DNA from 4 places in the Exiguobacterium sp. s80 genome. Region 2 is predicted to be linked to each of the others. Evidence: riboswitches for the same ligand, from Rfam matches in the RefSeq annotation. Region 2 holds a riboswitch; each other region holds the start of a gene.
The links. A riboswitch is a leader RNA that binds a small molecule or an ion and turns the genes downstream of it on or off. The one in region 2 is predicted to bind S-adenosylmethionine.
Positions count from the first base shown of each region.

Region 1: it holds a riboswitch for S-adenosylmethionine, as region 2 does, so the genes downstream of both, KNP94_RS06910 (amino acid permease) here and KNP94_RS07745 (Na+/H+ antiporter NhaC family protein) in region 2, are expected to answer to the same signal.
Region 3: it holds a riboswitch for S-adenosylmethionine, as region 2 does, so the genes downstream of both, KNP94_RS13625 (alpha/beta hydrolase) here and KNP94_RS07745 (Na+/H+ antiporter NhaC family protein) in region 2, are expected to answer to the same signal.
Region 4: it holds a riboswitch for S-adenosylmethionine, as region 2 does, so the genes downstream of both, msrA (peptide-methionine (S)-S-oxide reductase MsrA) here and KNP94_RS07745 (Na+/H+ antiporter NhaC family protein) in region 2, are expected to answer to the same signal.

Region 1 is NZ_JACSMP010000002.1:71,362-77,056, reverse strand. It holds gene KNP94_RS06920 (MarR family winged helix-turn-helix transcriptional regulator) at 54-476, shown strand; gene mmuM (homocysteine S-methyltransferase) at 624-1,556, opposite strand; partial or broken gene KNP94_RS06910 (amino acid permease) at 1,531-2,933, opposite strand; SAM riboswitch class I at 3,015-3,116, opposite strand; gene KNP94_RS06905 (polysaccharide pyruvyl transferase family protein) at 3,224-4,630, opposite strand; gene KNP94_RS06900 (ketopantoate reductase family protein) at 4,934-5,695, opposite strand, start outside.
Region 2 is NZ_JACSMP010000002.1:246,690-252,384, reverse strand. It holds gene KNP94_RS07755 (alpha/beta hydrolase) at 1-606, opposite strand, end outside; gene KNP94_RS07750 (metal ABC transporter solute-binding protein, Zn/Mn family) at 776-1,744, shown strand; SAM riboswitch class I at 1,824-1,927, shown strand; gene KNP94_RS07745 (Na+/H+ antiporter NhaC family protein) at 2,008-3,315, shown strand; gene KNP94_RS07740 (hypothetical protein) at 3,359-3,559, opposite strand; gene KNP94_RS07735 (aldo/keto reductase) at 3,718-4,530, shown strand; gene KNP94_RS07730 (hypothetical protein) at 4,588-5,049, opposite strand; gene KNP94_RS07725 (alanine/glycine:cation symporter family protein) at 5,218-5,695, opposite strand, start outside.
Region 3 is NZ_JACSMP010000009.1:59,972-65,666, forward strand. It holds gene ribA (GTP cyclohydrolase II) at 1-750, opposite strand, end outside; gene ribE (riboflavin synthase) at 750-1,376, opposite strand; gene ribD (bifunctional diaminohydroxyphosphoribosylaminopyrimidine deaminase/5-amino-6-(5-phosphoribosylamino)uracil reductase RibD) at 1,361-2,407, opposite strand; FMN riboswitch at 2,566-2,710, opposite strand; SAM riboswitch class I at 2,863-2,967, opposite strand; SAM riboswitch class I at 3,183-3,285, shown strand; gene KNP94_RS13625 (alpha/beta hydrolase) at 3,346-4,104, shown strand; gene KNP94_RS13630 (thymidine kinase) at 4,288-4,905, opposite strand; gene KNP94_RS13635 (DedA family protein) at 5,088-5,695, shown strand, end outside.
Region 4 is NZ_JACSMP010000006.1:39,287-44,981, reverse strand. It holds gene KNP94_RS11355 (DMT family transporter) at 288-716, shown strand; gene KNP94_RS11350 (Crp/Fnr family transcriptional regulator) at 728-1,405, shown strand; gene KNP94_RS11345 (DMT family transporter) at 1,418-1,897, shown strand; gene msrA (peptide-methionine (S)-S-oxide reductase MsrA) at 2,294-2,824, opposite strand; SAM riboswitch class I at 2,932-3,038, opposite strand; gene KNP94_RS11335 (M20 metallopeptidase family protein) at 3,109-4,281, opposite strand; gene KNP94_RS11330 (putative quinol monooxygenase) at 4,370-4,663, shown strand; gene KNP94_RS11325 (C40 family peptidase) at 4,719-5,695, opposite strand, start outside.

The DNA.
Region 1 (5,695 bases), 180 kb from region 2:
GTCCTTGCGTAATGATGGGAAACATGAAGCACTTAGGAAAAGAGGGGATTAACATGTCTGATCAGGCACTCGAAGTGATTGAACTAGAACTTGCGATTCTGATTCGTCGTTTGACGACAGCGACGGCCGATAACCGAAATTTAGATCGCGCGTCGTATTTGTTACTGCGTCAACTGTCCGAGTCTGGTCCAGTCGGGGTGAAGACATTGGCACGCGAATTGCAACTTGACGTCTCTACCGTCAGCCGGCAAGCGGCAGCACTCGATCAAAAGAAATTGGTCGAAAAAGTACGCGATGAAGCAGATGGCCGTGCTTTCTTCTATCACATCACTTCACTCGGACAGGAAGAACTGACGATTTACCGGACGGCACGCCTCGCGAGCATCGAACGCTTACTGACAGACTGGTCAGGTGACGATGCGGAAGCATTTGGACGCCTGCTCCAACAATTTAACCGTGAACTGCGGGAACGGTGATCCAATCGTCTTAAGACGTCATGAACGAGAAGAATAGGGATAAAAAACGCCGATGATTCCGTATGAAAAACGGGATCATCGGCGTTTCTTGCGCAGAGGGCGGAACCGTCCGGCACTGCGATTGATTTCAGCTCGATTTTTGCAACCTTACGTTCCTTCGATGGCGGCATGAATCCGTTCAATTTGTTCCGGTGTCGTCCGGCAACAACCGCCGATCAGGCGTGCCCCTGCCGCATACCACTCACTGGCAACTTCATCAAAAGCTGTACACACCGATTCACCAGACCATGTTTTCTTGACGGGATCATACTGTTCCCCCGAATTCGGATAGACGATGATCGGCACGTCCGTCAGTCGCTTCAATCCCGTTACGAAATCTGTCGTAATCGACGCCGGAAAGCAATTTGCACCGAGCGCAGCGAGTTGCGGATGGCGGCCGACTGCTGCGACACAATCCGCAATCGTCGTCCCTTCACTGATGTGTTCCGCATCGCGAAGGGAAAAAGCGAGCCAGGCCGAGTGTTCCGGAAATTCTTCTAATATCCGAAACAAGACGGTTGCTTCTTGAAGCGACGGAATCGTTTCGAAGGCCAGTAAATCTGCTCCTGCCGCAATCAACGCCTCGATTCGGGGACGATGAAAGTTCTCAAGGGTCGCATCATCGACACCGTAGTGTCCGATATATTCTGATCCATCGGCCAAATACGCCCCGTACGGACCGACTGATCCGGCAATCAACGATCGTGTCCCTGCTCCGGCGACTTCTTGACGTGCATGTTGCGCCAAGTAGACCGTCTGCTTGATCAGTTCGATCGCTGCATCCGTCCCGATTCCCCGTTGTTTAAACCCTTGCAAACTTGCTTGATAACTCGAGGTGATGGCACAGTCCGCACCGATTCGAAAATAGTCAGCATGGACGCGGTGAATCTGTTCCGGCTCTTCGACCAAGACCCGTGCCGACCAGAGAGGATCGGCGAGATCACTCCCATGCCGCTCCAGTTCTGTCGCAAGTGCTCCATCAAGTAAAATAAACGGTTTTTCGTTAAGTAAGGCTTCAACTGGATTTTTCTGTTTTGACATCTTCCACACTCCGTTTCTGTGATTTTTTCGTCAGGTAATGCACGAGATAACAAAGTCCGATAAAGGGAATTCCAAAATATAAGGCAACACGCTGCGTAGGATCAAAGGCAATCCCGATCAGCGACAATAGGCAAATCAAAAAGGAGACAATCGGGACGACTGGATAAAATGGTGTCCGGTACACCAAGTCTTGCAAATCGTGTCCTTCTCTCAGGTAACGCCGCCGAAAGAAGTATTGCGAAGCACTGATGCTCATCCAGACAACGACGACAGCAAGTCCTGAAATCGAGACGAGTGCGATATAGACGCTTTCTGCTGCGTAGACACTTGATAGCAGTGCAAACAATCCGCCGAGCATACTGAACATGACAGCGCGTGTCGGAACACCGTTTTGACTCAATTTAGCAAAGAACGGTGAAATCATCCGTTGATCAGACAACGACCACAACATCCGTGACGCGGCGTACAACCCGGAGTTCGCTGCGGAAAGGATCGCCGTCAAGATGACGAAGTTCATGATGTCCGCCGCAAATTGAATCCCGATCCGTTCGAAGACGGCAACGAACGGACTCTCGAGCACACCGTTCGCATCCGTCGGTAGTAAAATCGCCAGGACGATGATCGTGCCGACAAAAAACACGACCAGCCGGACAATCGTCGTCCGGATGGCAAGAGGAATCGTCCGCTTCGGATCAACCGCCTCGCCTGCCGCAACACCAATCAGTTCTGTCCCCGAATAGGCAAAGTTGACGGCGAGCATCGTCATCAAAATCGCAAAGGCCCCGTTCGGGAAGAGTTCCCCTTCCGTCAGCGGTCCGAACAACGGAGCTGCTTCTCCTGACGCCAGTGGAATAAAGCCGACGATTGCTGCTGCCCCTAAGACGATGAAGGCGATGATCGTCATGATTTTCACGGCAGAAAACCAAAATTCGACTTCGGCGAACACGCGCACTGTCAGTACATTAATCACTAAAATGATGATGACGAACAATCCGCTGAACAACCAGACCGGCACGTCAGGGAACCAGCGTTGCATCAATAAACCGGCTGCCGTAAACTCGGAACCGAGCGCCACCGTCCAGGTCAGCCAGTAGAGCCAGGCGACCGTATAGCCGGTTCCCGGTCCAATGTACTTTGTCCATAACTATGAAAGGCACCGGTTTCCGGCATATGTACAGCGAGTTCCCCTAAACAAAGCATCACGAGATAGACGACGAGTGCTCCGAGTAAGTAGGATACAATCGTTCCGATCCGCCCTGCTTGCTCCAATGTGTACCCCGTACTCAGGAACAGCCCCGTCCCGATGACGCCACCTAACGACAGCATGACGATATGACGGGATTCCATCTTTCGTCGAAATGTTGTTTTTTGCTCCATCCTCCACCACTCCTCTTTCTCACTCAATAAAAAAAACGCACTCCTGTACAGACAGGGTGCGTCGGTCGACAACATGAAGAGCGCTTATCGATCGGGTACAACACCCGCAGGAATTAGCACAGTATCTTTCGACCTGTTGCTGAGGCTTCAAAGGGCCAGTCCCTCCACCTCTCTGGATAAGAATGTAATTTTTCATAACAGTAGCAGTCCTTTTTTGAATTGTCAACACAATTCAGATAATAGAATTCAAAAAAACGTCTCCTACCGCATTGGCATGAGACGTCTTATTGTTATTTTTTTACGAAGAGATTAGCTGTCTTAAGGGCCACCCGAACCGCTTTACGGTTCAATGTACCTTCTTGATGTTTAACCACCTTCGTCTGCTTGTTGAGTTTATCTTGTAACGTTTTAATCTTTTTGTCTTTATCTTTATCATGTTTTTGAATCGCAGCAATTTTTTTCTCTTCTTCCGGGAAGAATGATTCAAAACGTGCGATTGCTTCTTCCATACTGATTCCTGTAATCGGTTTAACCGCTGGGAGGAGTTCTGTTTTCGCCATTTCACGATCAAACGGCACGTTCTCTGGATAGTTCGTGTCTTGATAGATATGCTCCAAGTCGTTCGTGTTCAAGAAGTCAAGAAAGTTGTCGAAGTTTTTCACTTGAATCCGCGCCGGGCTTTGGAAGTCTGCTGTTTCGACGACGTCCGAAAGCCGTGTGTCTGCCGTGATGTCATTTGCCCAGATGTGAGTCAATTGATGGTAATCTGTTAATTCACGCATCCTTGCATCTTTAGGAATCAAAATACTTGGTGTTCCAGCGAGTGTCGCTGTGATGTTTCCGTGGAGACGTGCACCAAAGCTCAAGTCAGCTTCTTTGAGGAAGTCGAACCACGTTTGAGCGTTTAAGAAGAAACGAACACGGTCATTCATATACACCGGGTGTGACATTCTAGCTGCATAATTCATATCTGAAAGGTCTCCAAACGGATGAGTTCCAGTGTACGTCAACTTCAATTCTTTCATCCATTGTGGGATGAAATAGTGATTTGGATACTCTTCCATTCCACGTGTGATAAAATCAAGGACATTTTTGGGTGAAAAACGTGATGAATTGACACTAACCATCGAATCTTTCGTGATGTTTGTCTCACGAATGTGAAGATTACGACCGAATGCATACATCGATGGGCAACCGATGACTTTATGATCGATGCCTTCACGGAAACCAAGGCGTGTCAGGTATTTCGACGTGATTTCACCACGAAGTCCAATGATGCTTGAACGTTCGAGGACTGCGCTGACGAATGCTTTAACATCCTCGTCGAACGGGAATCCGCCTTTTAAGTCCGGCTCGAATGGTGCGCGTAGACCAACACCGATGACGACGACCGGAATTTTCAATTTTTTAATCAATCGTGTGTATTTTCGAAGGGACGATGCGAACTCTTGACGGAATGCATCTGCAAGTGGAATGACGTAAAGATCAAATTTTTCGTTGATCTCATCTGCACGTTCTTCATCATAGTAGTAATAGTCAGGCGTGATCGTCGTTCCTTCCGTCATCAATGTTCGGAAGATACTGTACTGATAGATCAAATTCCCAACGTTCCCTCCGATTGAATTTTCTCTCATTATATACTCAGCATCAAACTGTTCAAAGGGTGTCATACCTGCACGAATAATAATACGCTTCATGTCAAATTATCCCCTCTCACAAATCCAAAAAAACATTAACAACTTATATTTTAGAGATATCTAAATCATATCCCTTACTTATACTTAAGTCTATTTTAATTAAAGAGATAGAGTATCATTTAAAAGAATATTCTTATCATTTAAATTTTATTTAATATTTTCCCCACTTGTAATCAGAGTCAGTCAAGAAAAATTTACGAACATAACATTTTCTAGCTACATAAATAGCTTCTCTTAAGATAAACGATAGAGTCACCTTGGAGAAGCTATTTGTAATTCTCGATTTCGAAGCCCTTCAACAGCTTAAATAGTAATTGATAGCTGTTCATATACCTTTAAATTCGTAAGAATCATCCGTAACGTCGGGTACACCGCTGGCTCCGTTCCTTCTATTAAACTGCCAAACAGATGGTCTGCTTCGACCATGCCTTGTTTTTCCATATCCCGTTGCAACGACGACTTCATATCCGGTGCCATTTGGTGAATCCGTTTTTCCTGCTCCTGTTCGATATGTTGCACGAACGTTGCCCCTTGACTTTCCATGGCTTGTTTTGCTTCTTGTAAGACATTCCGGATGACACGATCCCCGGCTGCGTCGTCGCGAATCGGACCGATCGGTGCCCGAAATAGCGAAGTCACTCCGGAAAAAGTCGTAATGAAGAGATACTTTTGCCACATATCTTGCATGATGTGGTCTGATGCTTTAATCGATGCTTTCGTCCCTGCAAGTGCTTCCTTCACCTCAAACAAGCGATCCGTCCAGTCCCCTGTTCTTGGACCAAACACGAGTTGATGGGCAGGACTCGTCTGAATGACGCGTCCATTCGTGTCAAGCGTCGATTCAATGAAGCATAAGCCTCCGAGGACACGCGTCTCGCCAAATTTAGCGACGAGTTGTTCGATATGCCGCATCCCGTTCAAGACAGGTAACACATATGTATCAGGTCCGACGAACCCTTCGAGATCCCCGATGACATGCTCCAGGTGGTACGCTTTCGTCGACACGATGACTAGGTCAAACGTCTCTTTTGTTCCAACTTGGATTAAACGCGGCGTCAACGACAC
Region 2 (5,695 bases):
TTTAAACAACAGAAAATTCGTCGGCGGATACAAGGCGATGACTCCACTGATTAAAGGAAGATGCGCCTCCGCCTGTTCGCCGATAAATTCAGTCGGGGCAAGCGCCGTCGTCAACATTAGGGCTCCACCTGCTGAATCACCCCATAAAAGCATGCGACCGCGCGCGATGCGTAATTCATCCGCTTGTTGATTTAAAAAACATAAGGCATCTCGAACATCTTCCAGGTTGTCCGGAAAGTAGCTGCCATCCTCAAATAAACGATAGTCGATGCTGCAAACGGCAATCCCGAGTTCTAAAAACCGGTCGATGATTGGAGCAAAACTAAACACATCATCACGGTTTCCACGAACGAATGCGCCGCCATGAGCATAAATCGCGACCGGAAACGGCCCTTCTCCCGGCGGATAATAAATATCTAACGTCAAGTCCTGCTGATTGACCGTCTTGTATAAAAGATTTCGTGGTGCTAATTGCTTTTCGGTAAGCGGCAAGACCGGCTCCGTCCATCTGAGTAAGGCTCCATAATTATTCCAAATACTCGCACCAGCAGCAGCCGTCGTCAAAATAGCGGCGCCACCCATCAACCATGCTGTTTCACGTTTCACCTCATCACCTCCAAGGCTCATTCCGATTTCACTTCTACTCTTCTCTTACCCGATTTATTTTGAACTAGAACTTCACAACATTCCGACTTGACGCTTTAATTTCCGTCGGATATAGTTAGAAAGTCCAAATCGGAACAATTACGTTTTAATTATCTTGGAGGGTTCATATATGAAAAAAATCATTCCAGCGTTAACCATCGCGACAGTAACTGCCAGTCTGCTCGCCGCATGCGGCTCATCGACTTCAAATTCAGACGAAGACGGTAAATTGCAAATTTATACGTCGACGTTCGCCACGGCAGCCATCGCCAAAGAAATCGGCGGAAAGGACGTCCAGGTCGAATTAATCGTTCCCCCTGGCGCCGACCCGCATTCGTATGAGCCGACTCCGAAGCAACTGACGACGATTGCGAAAGGCGATCTATTTTTACTTACCGGCACAACCCTTGAGCCGTACTCTGAAAAGATTAAGGAAAGTTTAGCCGGTAATTCCATTCGTTTTGTCGAGACAAGTAAAAATATCGACTTACTCGAAGCTTCCGCTTCGCTTCATACGCACGAAGAAGACGCACACGATGACCATGATGATCACGAGGCTGAAGAAGAGTCGCACGATCATGGACAATACGATCCGCATGTTTGGCTCGACCCGAACAACGCCAAGAAAATGGCTGACTCGATTACGACCGCGTTAGCAAAGGAAGCACCTGACCGGAAGGAAACGTTTGATAAAAACCTCGCACTCTTTAACAAACAAGCAGATGAACTCGACCAAAATTTACAAAAAGCTGTTGACTCCGGTTCGAAAAAGGAGCTTCTCGTCACGCATGCCGCATACGGGTACTTGGCGGAACGTTACGGTTTCACGCAACTGCCGATTGCCGGTATTTCACCGTCTGACGAACCGTCCCAAAAACAGCTGGCTGCCATCGTCAAGGAAGCAGAGATGCATGACTTAAACTATATCGCCTTCGAAGAGACGGTGTCGCCAAAGGTCGCCCGTGTCATCCAAAAAGAAATCGGTGCCGAATCGATTACGATTCATAACCTCGAGTCCGTCGCAAAAGATCAACAAGATCAATCGTACTTTGATTTGATGAACGAAAACGTGACGACGCTCAAACAAGCACTGCAGTAAGGTACAGTTGACAAGCATTAAAAGATACGTTAGGGTAATAAACGTGTTTTAAACAACGACTAAACAACTAAATGACTTCTTTTTATCGCGAGAAACGGAGGGACTGGCCCAATGATGTTTCGGCAGCGGACGATTGATTCGTACTGTGCCAAATCCAGCAAGCTATGGCTTGAGAGATAAGAAGAGCGTCTTTTTCAGTAAAGACCTCCTTCTTTCTTGCGAAGGGGTCTTTTTTTGTATGCTGAAGAAATGGAGTGATTCACATGAACGAAACGGTTACGCCGAACAAATGGGCGTTGTTCCCCTTGTTCGTTTTCCTTGTATTATTCATCGGTGCAGGAATCTTCTATAACGACTTTTACAAATTCCCCATCTTGATTGCAGCTTTAATCGCCTTGATTTTTGCTGCTGCGACATCTAAGGGAGACATCAACCAGACCGTCGAGCGGATTGCCCGCGGTGCCGGAAATCCGGACATCATGATCATGGTCTTCATCTTTTTACTCGCTGGCACATTTTCTGGAACAGCGAATGCAATCGGAGCCATTGATGCGACCGTCAACGCTGCACTCAGTTTCCTACCCCAGTCTCTTTTAATGAGTGGATTGTTCATCATTGCCGCTTTCATCTCGATGGCGATGGGAACTTCGACCGGCACAATCGCTGCCCTTGCACCGATCGCACTCGGGATTCATGACGCGACGGGTGTCAATGTCGCACTCGCCGCTGCTGCCGTCGTCGGTGGAGCAATGTTCGGTGATAACTTATCGTTTATCTCAGATACGACAATCGCCGCTGTCCGGACACAAAAAACGAACATGCGTGATAAATTCAGAACGAACTTTTTAATCGTCTTGCCTGCTGCCGTCATCACTGTCATCTTACTCGCTTTCGTGTCAGGTTCCGGAGATGTCGTCGAAGCGAAAGCATTTGAATTTTATAAGCTGATTCCGTATCTTTCCGTCATCGCGCTCGCACTCTTTGGTGTCAACGTCATTCTCGTCTTACTCGGCGGGACGTTATTGACAGGCATCATCGGAATGATCGACGGTAGTTTCGGAGTAAGTGGGTTTGTCCTCGCGATGTCTGACGGATTGATGGGGATGGCAGAAATCTCAATCTTGACGTTGCTGATGGGTGGACTCGTCAGCCTGATCACCTATAACGGTGGAATTGCTTATCTCAAAGAAACGCTGACACGAAAGATTTCGAAACGCCGGGGAGCTGAGTTCAGTATGGCTGCCCTCGTCAGTGCAACGAATCTCGCAACAGCAAATAATACGATTTCGATTCTTGTCGCCGGTCCGCTCGCTGCTGAAATCGCGGATACGTATGACATCGACCGGAAGAAGTCAGCCAGTATCCTCGACCTCTTTTCCTGTGGTGTTCAAGGAATCATCCCGTACGGAGCGCAACTTTTGATTGCCGCTGAATTGACGAAAACGGCGTCACCCGAACTGATTCCTTATTTGTTCTATCCATTTTTACTGTTCGTTTGTGGATCACTGGCAATCTTCTTCGGCTTCCCACGCCGGAAGAGTGATGCCGCACAGAAAAACAACATGTCGTAAAACAAACACCCCCCGTCGCTTCGTCTGCGACGGGGGGTTCACTTTATTTCTGTTTTTCTTGACGATTCAAAATGAAATAGGCAATCGCCGGAAGCGGAAATTGAACGAGTCCTGCTCCCCCCCATACCCATGGGTTGCGTCCTGTCTTGCGGGCACCAAGAAAGAGGAACGTGGCTTGAGCACCTAATAGTGCTGCGATGCTTGTCCAGACTCCTTTTGGTACTTTTTTAATCGATTTCACCATGATATTACACCTCTCTTCGTTTATGCATCAGTAGACTTTCTTCTCTTTCCCATTCTATATTCCCTGCTTATGAGCATCAAAACAGATGTTCCGCTAAGTTCATGCTAAACTGAACAGGCAAATCCATATTCTAGTTTCATTGAAGGAGGAGTATATACATGCAATACGCAAAACTTTCAAATGGTATCACGATTCCACAGATCGGGTTCGGTGTCTGGCAAGTCGATGAAGAGACGGAAGCACCGGCTGCCGTCGCAGAAGCACTTCGCGTCGGTTACCGTCATATCGATACGGCTGCCGTCTACAAAAACGAACGTGGTGTCGCAAAAGGAATCAAAGAAAGCGGCGTGAAACGTGAAGAACTCTTCTTGACGTCTAAAGTTTGGAACGATGACATTCGTGCCGGACGGACGAAAGAGGCTTTCGCTGAGTCACTTGAGCGACTAGAAACCGATTATCTCGATCTTTATCTCATTCACTGGCCGGTCGAAGGTTATGTCGAAGCATGGAAAGCCATGGTCGAACTTTACGAAGCAGGTAAAATCAAGGCGATTGGTGTATCGAACTTTAAAGAACATCATCTCGATACACTTGCTGAAGAAGGACTCATGACGCCGATGATCAACCAAGTCGAGCTTCATCCACAACTTCCACAGCATGAATTGCATGAGTACTTGCAAGATCACAGCATTCAAGTCGAAGCATGGAGCCCACTCATGCAAGGTAAGTTCCTTGAAATCAATGATTTCAAAGAGATTGCTGAAAAACATGGTAAGAGCCCATCACAAGTCGTTCTACGTTGGCACCTCGATAACGGAATCGTTGCGCTTCCGAAATCAGTCACACCAGAACGGATTGCTGAAAACTTCGATGTGTTTGATTTCCAACTCGATGCAGACGACCTCGAACAAATCGATCGTCTCGCGACAGAAGTCCGCCTCGGACCGGACCCTGACGAAATTGACTTTTAATCCACTGACCGATACACGAAAGACTGCTGACGGGACCTATCCCGTAGCAGTCTTTTTTTAAGCGTAATAAATAAGAATCGTCTCTTCTGTCGTTTCAGCCTTGCTGAAGTATGCGCGTAAATCAGCAAACTGTTCCCACACGTCGTCGAATTCTCCATGTTGCCCCGCTTCATCATAAATCGTCTCAAGTGACCGACGATCAAAATTTCGCATGACTTCTGCTGAGATGATGATTAACGGAAGAGGGAGAATCCCGACAATTGCTGCTTGTGTTTCGTTGACAATCAACTCTTCACCGACAATCGCTCGACCTAAGTTGTAATGGGTCTCTTGATCGATATAGATATCGATTTGATTCATCAAGTGATAGAGGGCTGCCGTGTCTTCCAGAGCAAATAGCTGTTCATAATCCGGCTGCGTCTCATGGATAAAAAGAATCCAGTCCATGATGATATGCGGGTCGTCACCAAACGAATCCCAAACGGCATCCGCGACACGAACGTAATGTACGTTTTCCATCCTCCCTCTCCTTTCTTCGTTTCTTTAATAGCTATTCCCATTTTTTCGATGCTTTAGTAATTTTTTTAGAATCTGCGTACTAAAAAGCAACGAAAAAAAACGCTCTCACCTTCTGATAGCACGTTGTCTACATGCAAAAAGAACCAGCAAAATGCCGGTTCTTTTTGATTAAATCGCTTTTTCTTTTGATTCGTCCGTTTCCCACGCCTCAAGAGATTCTTTACCTGGTAAGTTCGGAATCGAATTCGCATAAAAGCGCGGATCTTTTCCGGCTTTTCGTTGTTCGAGGTAATCATCAAGTGCGAGTTTCGCGATTTTAGATAAGCGGAAAATCGCATACAAGTTGACGACTGCCATCAAGCCCATGAAAATATCAGCAAGCGCCCAGACAAGACCTGCCGTCTGTACGACTGAACCGAAGACAATCATCCCGAGTACGATGACACGGTAAGCCATCATCAGTGTTTTATTGTCATTAATGAAGCTGATGTTCGATTCACCGTAATAATAGTTTCCGATGATTGAACTAAATGCGAACAAGAAGATCGCAAGTGCCATGAACGTCGTCGCAAACACTCCGACCTGAGTCGAGAGTGCGTTTTGCGCGAGTTCGATCCCGGCAACTGCTTTTCCGTTCGCGTCTTTC
Region 3 (5,695 bases), on a different contig from region 2:
CAGACATTCGGAATGAACGCGGACGAGCATCCCGTCTTCTGCTTCACCTGATAGCACCGTGACATGTTCCTTGGCGTCAGGTGTCGTATAACCAAGCATCCGAAACGCCCCGTGCGTCGTCGGTAACAAGACTTCCGCTTCACGGCGGACAGAGCGCTCGAGATAGCGGATGAGAGCATCGATCGTAATCATTTTTAAATCATGTTCTGCTTTATACGTCACTAAATCATCAACCCGTGCCATCGTCCCGTCGTCTAAAATGATTTCACAGATGACGGCCGCTTCGGCGCTTCCCGCGAGCCGTGCCAAATCAATCCCTGCTTCCGTATGACCACGCCGGACGCGAACGCCGCCTTCGTTTGCGATCAACGGAAAGATGTGTCCGGGACGCTTGAACTGCTTTGGACCATCCGTCAACATCCGCTGAATCGTCATTGCCCGTTCCGCTGCACTGATGCCGGTTTTCGCATCTTCATGATCAATGCTGATCGTAAAAGCCGTTCCGTTCGGATCCGTGTTGACATCTGTCATCGGCCGGAGTTCGAGTCGTGTTGCGATATCCGGACTGACCGGGACACAGACGAGTCCTTTGCCGTAAGTGATCATGAAGTTAATCATCTCGGGTGTCGCATGTTCCGCAAGTAACACGAGATCCCCTTCGTTCTCACGGTTTTCATCGTCACAGACGATGATCGGTCGTCCGCGTTTTAAGTCATCCACTGCTTCTTCAATCGAATCAAATCCGTTCATCATGCTTCGCCTCCTAAAAATGCCGACCAGTCCGTTTTCGCATCCTTCTGCGTAAAGTGATAGAGATGTTTCGCCATCAAGTCACATTCGATATTGACGAGGGCACCCGTCTGCAAGCGATCGAACGTCGTGACTTGGCGTGAATGGGGAATCAATGAAATCGTCACCGCGTCGTTTCCGACATGTTGCAGTGTCAGGCTCGTCCCATTAATCGCAATCGATCCTTTCGGAATACAGTACTTGCTCCAGTCGCCTGCCTCAAAACGGTATTCCATCGCTTCACCGTCCGGTCGCCGGCTGAGAAACCGAGCCGTCCCGTCGATATGCCCGCTGACGAAGTGACCACCGAACCGTCCATTCGCCGGCATCGCGCGTTCGAGTTGAACGGCTGCTCCGACCCGTAACGTCTGAAGCGACGTCGCTCGGATCGTCTCATGGACCGCATCGGCCGTGAATCCGCTCTTCGTCATCGCCGTCACCGTCAAACAAATGCCATCAACGGCAATGCTGTCGCCAATCTTTGTTCCGTCAAGCACTGCTGTCGCTTCAATCTCGAGCGCCAGCCCGTTCGGACGGGGGACTTTCCGTTTTATTGTGCCAAGTTCTTCAATCAATCCGGTAAACATGTCATCCTCTCCTTTCGTACATACTGGAGATGGACGTCCTGTCCGATTTGGTTCATTTTCACTAAATCAAAACGGTCTTCGATGTCCTGTTCCGTCGTCAGAGACTTTGTCCCACTGAAGAGGGACGGTGCCTGATAGAGTTCGATCGTATCCACGAGATCCGCTTCTAAAAATGCGGATTGAATCGTGGGACCGCCTTCAATCAACAGACTGCGAATACCTTGTTCATATAAAAGTTCGAGGATTTGGTCCGGTGTCGCATACGTCCCGACGAAAACCGTCACGTTCTCGCGCTCTGTCGTACGCGGCTGTTCCGTCAGCCAGTACGTCGGATTCAAGCCATCGTTTAAGACTTGGAATGTTTCAGTCAGGCGCCCGCGCCGATCGACAATGACACGGACCGGTTCGATGCCGGTCGAACTGCGCAACGTCAGTGCCGGATCATCGATGATCACCGTGTCGCTTCCGACGAGAATCGCATCGTGCGTCCCGCGTAACTGACGTCCGTCTGCGCGCGCCACTTCTGAAGTGATAAAGCGTTGTTCACCCGTCGCGACCGTCCCGTTCATCGTTTGTGCGACTTTCACTGTGACGCGTGGCCGTTTTCGTTCGATCGCCGTCCAAAATGGTTCATACAGTGCCACTGCCTCGTCTTTTAATAAACCGACTTCGACGTCAAGTCCCGCTTCCCGGAGACGTGTGATGCCGCTTCCTGCGACGAGCGCGTGCCGGTCCTCTGTCGCGACAAAGACGCCGGCAATCCCGGCTTTTAGAATCGCTTCCGTACACGGCGGTGTTTTACCGTGATGATTGCACGGTTCGAGTGTCACGTAGAGATCGGCTCCGCGTGCTGCTTCACCTGCCATGAGGAGCGCTTCGACTTCGGCATGGGGTCCTCCCGCATAACGGTGGGCCCCAAAACCAACAATCCGCCCCTGTTTGACGATGACGCAGCCGACACTCGGATTCGGGCTCGTTTGACCGTTTAACATGTGTGCTAGTTGCATCGCATAACTCATGAATGTTTCCATTTTTTCCGCTCCTTTCAATAAAAAAGACGCCTCCTGTAAAAGGGGCGTCGTGATTGAAGGATTGACGAAATAAGCGTCTCGCGTTTCTGTTTTTACACATACAGAAACAGACCTTTCCCTGAAAACATTTTTTCAGAAAATGGCAGCAAGCGCATTGTTTCGTCCTTCTCCCATCCGGACTTTACCGTCGGCCCTGGAGTCTCACCAAGTCAGCCACAGTGCGTACACTGCAGGTCGCGGGCTCATCGATTTATCAATCGCATCACCGCCGGTTGGGATTTTCACCCTACCCCGAAGAACTGGTTATTGAGTTATACAGCTCAAGACTAGCACAGGTCATTCTAAAATACAAAATGAATTGTATTTCATTCTCTTTTTTTAGGAAAACATCAAAAAAAGGACCCTTCTCTTAAAAGAAAAGGATCCTTCCATCTGCACTAAGGCAGAATCCGCTCCGCTCATCTTTCAGACAAACGTCTGACGGAATTGGCACAGTACGACGTAAGAAGTCTGTTGCCGAGGTTTCGTAGGGCCAGTCCCTCCACCTCTCTCGATAAGTGCTACGGTATGAAGTTCATATGTGTGATGTTTCAAGTCGTTCTTATGTCGTGAATCTAATGCTTACACTACGGGGATTCCTTTCTCAAGTCAACCATATTTTCAAAATTAAACCAAATTACCCAGTTTATCAATTTCGACTTCTTTTTGACGTCTTGACAACGTATTTCAATCAATGCTATCCTCTTCACAATGATTATTCCGACAATTCCTATACGATATATCAAGAGTGGGCGAGAGATCTGGCTCTACGAACCCACGGCAACCTGCAACATGCAAGGTGCTCCGACCAGCAAAGCCGATGCTTTGGATGATACTTACGAGAATCTCGTAGTGCGCCTAAAGCACTACGAGTTTTTTAATAGAAGGAGGAACCCTTTATGAATTCATCATCACCCGTCCTGTTTGGCGCAGAAGCTTTTTTGATTGAACGAGGTCCAATCGGTATTTTACTGTCTCACGGTTTTAACGCAACCCCTCAAAGCGTCCGTACTGTCGGAGAGCAGTTTGCCGCCCGAGGGTTTACTGTGTATGCCCCGCGTCTCGACGGACACGGGACGAGCATCCGTGATTTCGAAGCGTCGACTGCCGAAGATTGGAAACAAAGCCTCCGCCAAGGGTTCGACGTCTTAACCAATCATTGTTCGTCCATTTTCATCGCCGGACAATCGATGGGTGCAACACTTGCCCTTGCACTCGTCGCGGAAGGATTACCTGCTGACGGATTGATTACGATCAATGCAGCGTTAGCGATTCCTGCCTATGAAGCATTATCTTTTGAAGACTGTCCACGCTACTTAAAAGAAAGTACCCCAGACATTAAACGTGAAGCGTTTGAAATCATCTATGACCAGGTCCCTGTCGTCTGCGCATCGGAACTTTTGACCTTGATTGACCAGACACGTCCACTCTTACCAGCCATCGAGATTCCAACACTTATTTTATATTCTGCCGAAGACCATGTCGTCCCGCCTGAAAGTTCGGATTACCTTTATCAAGTCATCGGTTCGACGGACAAACGGAGCTATTGCCTGCTTGACTCCTATCATGTCGCGACCCTCGATTATGATCAAGAAACGATTGTCCGCGAGGCAACACACTTTGTACACCAATATAGTCGTTTGACCCACACCGGTTGATGTCTTTCCTGCGCGAAAGCAAGGGATGAAGACTGTTTCGATGCGTGTTTCAAGCATCGACTAAGCCGTCCAGAACAATATGAATGCGCAAAAAAAATGACCGATGCCCCCTTGAAACGATGGGAGTATCGGCCATTTGATTGATGTGGTCCTGACTGATGAATCAGTCCTTCGTTTACTTCATCAGTTCTGTTGCTGTTTCTTCCATTGTTGCAGGGCTTGCGATTTCCCCGGCACTTCATGGCAGTGGCGGCAACGCGGCTCATACGACTCTGACGCGCCGACTAAAATGATTGGATCATTGTAGTTGGCAGGTCGACCGTCGATTAAACGTTGCGTCCGCGATGCCGGGTCACCGCACGACAGGCAGATCGCCTGCAGTTTCGTGACGAACTCTGCCCGTGCGAGAAGTTCCGGCATCTTACCGAATGGTTCCGCCCGGAAGTCTTGATCGAGTCCGGCACAGATGACACGTTTTCCGTCCTGCGCGAGGGCCTCGATGACATCGACGATTTCATCATCAAAGAACTGAACTTCGTCAATCGCGACCACTTGTGTCTCTTGTGCGACTGCCGCGTACACGTCACGGCTCGTCGCCATCGGTACCGCGATGACAGAGTTGCCGACGTGCGAGACGACATGTTCTTCATGATAACGGTCGTCGATTGCCGGTTTAAACACTTGGACCGGCAACTTCCCGTACTGAGCCCGGCGAACGCGTCGAATCAATTCTTCCGACTTACCAGAGAACATACTTCCGCAAATCACTTCAATCCAACCATACTGATTTATTACATGCATCATTGCAGACACCGTCCTCTAAAATTAGTCACTTTAACGAGTATAGCCCGAATCGAATATAAGGAAAAGAGTTGACTTCTCGAAATCAAAAATCCATCCGTTCATTCCCATGATTCCCCACCTTGTCGTTTTAACCAGTCCTCATTTCCTGTACACTATAGAAGAAGAATTTATGAAGGAAGGTGTTCCCGATCCATCACATATTACATGAAGTGCTTCATCAATATGGTTCATTCGGACTTGCGATCCTTCTAGCCGGGGGGATCATCGGGCTTCCTGTTCCGGATGAAACGTTACTGATCATGTCCGGTTTTTGGATGCATCAAGGCAATTTACCCTTAATCGGAACGATTCTCGCCGCTTACGCCGGAAGCTGTATCGGGATGACGATCAGCTACCTGCTTGGTCTGAAACTCGGAATGCCGTTGCTTCATCGAATCGGACCGAAGTTTCGCATTTCTGAAAAACACATTGTCACGGCAGAAGCCGGCTTTCTTCGTTACGGCAAGTCGGTCTTGATTATCGGTTACTACATACCTGGCCTTCGCCAACTGTCCGCTTTTTTTGCCGGTGTTTCGAAGATGCCGTTTCGGGTTTTCGCCGTCTATGCGTATACCGGGGCTTTGATTTGGATTAGTGTCTTTCTCGGCGCAGGTTTTTTCCTCGGCCGACATTTTTCCTTCAGTCGTCTCTTCGAACAATTCGCGACAAATCCTGACTTGCTCCCGTATATCACCGGCATTGCCGGCGCAATCGGCTCATCGTTCGTGTTGAAGACTTACCTGACCTA
Region 4 (5,695 bases), on a different contig from region 2:
CCTGCCTCTGAACGTGCGTTAAAAAACGCACTTTTCCCCGTAGGAATCAACGAAACACGACGCTTTTTTTAGGTAATACCGCTTTGAAGACGAGGCGAGACGGGGAAGCGCGAACGGATTGCATCCCGATATCGCATGGTTACGCCTCTTAATCGATTATCTACACGCTGAAGACGGGCAATCCGCCTTTTTTTATACAATTTTTTAAAATGGGACATTTGTCCTTTTCAGATAAGGTGAAAATAGTGTCTACTCATAACAGAAGAAACAAAAGGAGGTCCTTTGAAGTGCAGGGAGTTATATTCGCATTAATGAGTGGACTGTTCATTGCGTTGCAGGGAATTTTTAATGCCCGTTTAGGAGATGCCATTGGCCCATGGTTTTCCGTGACAATCGTTCATTTCGTCGGATTGATGGGGTGTTTAGCGATTTATAGTGTGGTCCGCGACCGGAAAATCGGCGGCTTTCGGCAGCTTCCGCTCATCTACGCCAGTGGCGGATTGCTTGGCGTACTCGTCGTCGTAACCGAACTGACGTCGATTCAGTTACTCGGCATGACGTGGGCGATGTGTTTGTTGCTCGTCGCACAAATTTTATGTGCATTCGTGATTGATTTGAACGGCTGGTTTGGTGTCATCAAAAAAAGGAGTAACCGGGGACAGTGGATCGGGATCAGTTTGATGCTTGCCGGAGTTGCGATTTTTTCACTGTCCTAAAGGGAGGATCTATGCAGACGATTGAGACCTATTTAAAACAGTACGACTTAGCGGATATTTTTACGGAGACCAGTAAATCTTATTTACGCATCGAAACGTTTTCGGAAGGGGACCTGTTATGTGTGACGGGTGAACCGATTGACCGGATGTATTTCATCGTCGAAGGAAAAATTAAAATCTCTGCAGCATCGGCTGAAGGGAAACAACGGATTTTACGCTTCAAAAAGGCGATGACGGTGATTGGGGACGCGGAATATATCAATGAACGGGAAGTCTTGAATACCATCGAGGTGATTACGGATGTCGTGGCACTCAGCATTCCGTATGCGATCTTACGTGAGCACAATACGACGAACACCTTTTTACAATTTTTACTGCGGGTCATTACGACCAAGTGGTACGCCGACTCGAAATCAGCATCATTTCATGTCCTTTATTCGGTCGAAGAACGATTTGCCGGATATTTGTTATCGATTACCTCGGACGTTTCCGACAGCCTGTTTTACCAAGAGATGCGAACATCGAATCTCCATGACGTCGCCGATTGGCTCGGGACGAGTTACCGTCATTTAAACCGTATCATCTCAACACTTTGTGACGAAGAAATCTTGGCGAGGCGACGCGGGAAAATCATTATTTTAGATGTAGAGCGGATTAAAGAAAAAGCGAACGGAAATAGTTACGAATAAGGAGGGAACAGCGTGGGACTAGGTATGTTTTGTGCGATTACGGCAGGAATGATGATTAGTTTACAGACGGTATTGAATGCACGGATGAGTCATGCGTTCGGGGCATGGGCGACGACGACCCTCGTCTTTTTTGTCGGGTTCATCGGTTCACTGCTCGCGTTACTCGTATTTCGGGGTGGCACACTCTCGAAGATTCAAACGGTCGAACCGCTTTATTTATTTGGTGGTCTGGTCGGGGTCGGTGTTGTATTTTGTGTGATGCGCGGGATTCAGCTGCTCGGTCCATCGATTGCGATTTCGGTCGTCTTGATTTCGCAACTCAGTTTTGCATTATGTGTCGATTTATTCGGTTGGTTCGGTTTACCGAAGCTTGAGCTTTCGCTCGGACAAGTCGCTGGATTGCTTGTGATGCTAGCCGGTATTTTTGTGTTGAAACGATATCAAGTCGTAGAAATCGAATCTTCGGATGAGTTGTCGGAAAAGGTATCGTAATTCTTACGGTTAGCTCTGGCAACATCAAGTCGATTTTTCAGCACGAAGACGAATTAGTAGTTGTGAAATGAAAGCTTCTCCTTTTTTCGTTGCTTTCCTCGGGCGAGGCGCAAGCCGTTGCCTTGATCCTCACGGACAACGAGCAGGGTCTTGCCAGCCTCTTGGCAGCGCGTGTTCACGCGCTTTTTCCCGTAGGAGTCAACGAAAAACGAAGCTTTCAGGGTGTACCGTAGAGAAAATCATAGAGTAGTGTTAGAGCGCAATCCGTCTCGAATCGCTTTGAAGACGAGGCGAAACAGGGGAGCGCGAACGGATTGCCTCTTGTTATAGCATATTCACTCTTCATAAGAGTGTATCTACAAACGAAAAGCCCGCACGAAGCGGGCTTTTTTTAGTTTAGACAGATACTTCTTCTTTCCAAGCCACATCGATGAATTCATCGCGACCGGATGCTTTCCGGTCTTTTTTGTAGTGCTCCGGATTCTTTTTGTGGAAGTTTTGATGATAGTCTTCTGCTGGGTAGAAGGCTTGTGCCGCTTCGATTCGTGTGACGATCGGTTGCTTAAAGCGATTGCTCGCAGCAAGCGCGTCACGTGAAGCAATCGCAGCAAGGCGCTGTTCTTCCGTATGATAAAAGATGGCAGGTGCGTATTGTGTCCCACGGTCCTGGAACTGTCCGCCGGCGTCAGTCGGATCCGTTTGCGGCCAGTAAAGTTCGAGTAACCGCTCGTATGAGAATAACGCCGGATCAAATGTAATCTCGACGACCTCCGAATGACCGGTCGTGCCTGTTTTTATTTGTTCGTATGTCGGATTTTCGATTTGTCCTCCTGTATAACCGGAAACAATTCCGTGAATACCGGGCAGTTCTTCGAATGGTGTCACCATGCACCAGAAACAGCCTCCTGCGAATGTTGCTTTTTCCATCTATATCTCGTCCTTTCCGCTGGCGGTAGTCGCCCTATAATCATTCGTGCTCTGACAGCGAGAAAACGAAAACGACTCCTTTGCTTGGTTGCAAAAGGAGTCGTCGCTTTTTATCAACCAAAGCTTGCGCTTTGCTGGTCGTAGCACCTTGCCACTGAAGGCAGGTTGCTGGGACGTCATCGATCCAGATCTCTCAGTCCACTCTTGATAAGTGTTATATGAAGTTGATTAAATTCGTTATCATTGATGTGATAATAGCATCTCTAAAACGACAAAGTCAATCATTAAGATTGTAAGGCATGCAGGACGGTCGCACCTAGAGATTTCGCGCCGACGAGTAGTGCCCGTTCATCGATTTCATATTTCGGATGGTGTTGCGGATAAATCGTACTCCCGTCCGTTTTGGCGGACCCCGTAAAGAAGTAGCTTCCTGGGATACGCTCTAAATAATAGGCGAAATCATCGGCTGCCATCATCGGTTTGAGTTCTTTGACAGATGCCTCACCTAAGAAAGCCGTCGCTTCTTTAACGAGATTTGTTTCTACCGGATGATTCCAAAGGGAAGGATAACCCGTCGTAAAGTCGATGGAATAGCTCGCACCGATTCCGGCACACGTCGTCCGGGCAACCAAATCGACCTGCTGTCGTAACTGGTGACGCAGCGCTTCGTCAAATGTTCGAATTTCTCCGACAATCCGTGCCTCACCAGTAACGATGTTCGGAGCCGTTCCGGCGTGGAATGAACCGATTGCGATGATGGCAGGTGAAAACGGATCAACGCGCCGACTGACGAGGTGTTGGAGATTACAGACGAGTTGTGCCCCGGCGACGAGTGCATCTTGTGTTTTATGAGGGGCTTGCGCATGACCACCCTGTCCGTGGACGACGATTTCGAATTCATCGATGGCGCACAGCGTATGTCCTGCGTGATAGCCAATTGTTCCGACAGGTAAGTCATTTTCGAGATGCGTACCGAAAATTGCATCGACCCCGTCAAGACAGCCGTCTTCAATCATTTGAATGGCACCACCCGGGAAGACTTCTTCCCCGTGTTGATGAATGAATACGATTGTTCCGTGAAGGTCTTCTTGCAGTGCTGTAAAGGCCGAGGCAAGACCGAGTGCAATCGCCGTATGTCCGTCATGTCCACACGCATGCATGACACCCGGATGAATCGAACGGAAGGCGAGATCCGTTTCCTCCTGCAGTGGCAGGGCATCGAAATCGGCCCGAATGGCGATGGTCTTTCCAGGATGTTTTCCTTTGAGGGTCGCGACGATCCCGCTACCACCGACGTTCCTGCGGTAAGGGAGACCAAGCTCATCATAAAATGAGGCGATGGCGTTTGGTGTCCGCACTTCTTGAAAAGAGAGTTCCGGGTGACGGTGCAGATCACGACGTCTTTCAATGATTTGTTGTTCGAGTTGATCGAGTTGAGTGAAGAGTTGCTGTTGCATCATAATCATCCTTTCAGGTTTTTGAGGTATGACTTTCTATAAAACGGGTACAGATAGGAGTAATGAATGATGAGGAGGAAAACAAGTCATGGGAGAAATTATTGTCAACGCGGTCATCACAGTCAAAGCAGGTTTAGCCGATCAAGTCTTTCCGATTTTAAGTACGGTCTACAAAGCTTCACAAAACGAGCCGGGGTGCTTGCGTTATAGCTTACATCAATCGATTGAAGATGAACATCAGTTCATGCTGTATGAAGTCTATCAAGATGAAGAAGCGTTAGAAGCGCATATTGCGTCAGACCACTATAAAGCGTATCGCGAACAAATCGAATTGTACTTAATCGATCGCCAAGTTACGAAATATGCGGAAATGACATTTTAATGTTAGCTAAAAGAAGCGGACCTCCCGGGTTAGGGAAGGTCCGTTTTTTTAATCATTACATTGATTTGAAACCGAGGAAGTGCTCACGCCAGTGCGGCTCGTAAATTGAACTGATTTGCAGTTGTGATCCTCCGGCATGAATGAAGTGTTTACTATCTAACATGATCCCGATATGCGAGGGGCCATCCGTATACGTGTTTTCGAAGAAGACGATATCCGAGCGTTTTCCGGAACTGATACTTGTGCGTTGATTTGTAAAGAACGCTCCGTACCAGTAACCGCGGACATTCGTCCGTCCGCCGTATTTTCCGGCTTGGTTCGTCGCATAATGAATCAAGCCGGAACAATCGAATCCACCATTCGCCACGTTTTGTGATCCCCATGTGTACGGAGTACCGATATGGGCAACAGCAGCTTGAATCAACTTTTCGCCACGTGAATTATTTTTCTTGTCAACTTTTGTTTCGCTCGTCACTGTAAGGGCCGTCACCGGGATGTAGACGGGCGTCCAGCCGGACTGAATGACATAGAAATTACCGACGCGGTAACGCGGATACACACGCTTGCCTTTTTCGACCAACCCGGCACTTTTTGGACTGGCAGGTGTGTCATAAAATGAAGTCGTTGCTTTGACCGTATAGACTTTTGAACGATTGATGGCTTGCTCGTTATACCGCATATCCGGTTTGCTCGTTCCGATATAAGGATTGAGGACGTAACCCGTTTGACCATTCGGTAGACGGACTTGCCAAAAGTCATCATCAATCGATTTTAATCCGATCAATTTCGTTCCTTTGCTTAAGTGACTCGCCGGACGACTGTAGGCGACGTCAGCAGAAAAGAGTGGTGTTTGGTTGAAATGGACGTAAAAGACGGTCCCGACTTTGGCTTTAGATGTCGGTTTATTTAAACCGAGCCGACTTGAGTCAACGAATCCGAAGCGTGATCCGATTTTAACGCGTGTGTAGTAACCGCTTTTTCCGTAGGTCGTGATTAATGCTCCTTTTTTCAGTGTCCCAATGTTTCCGCTAA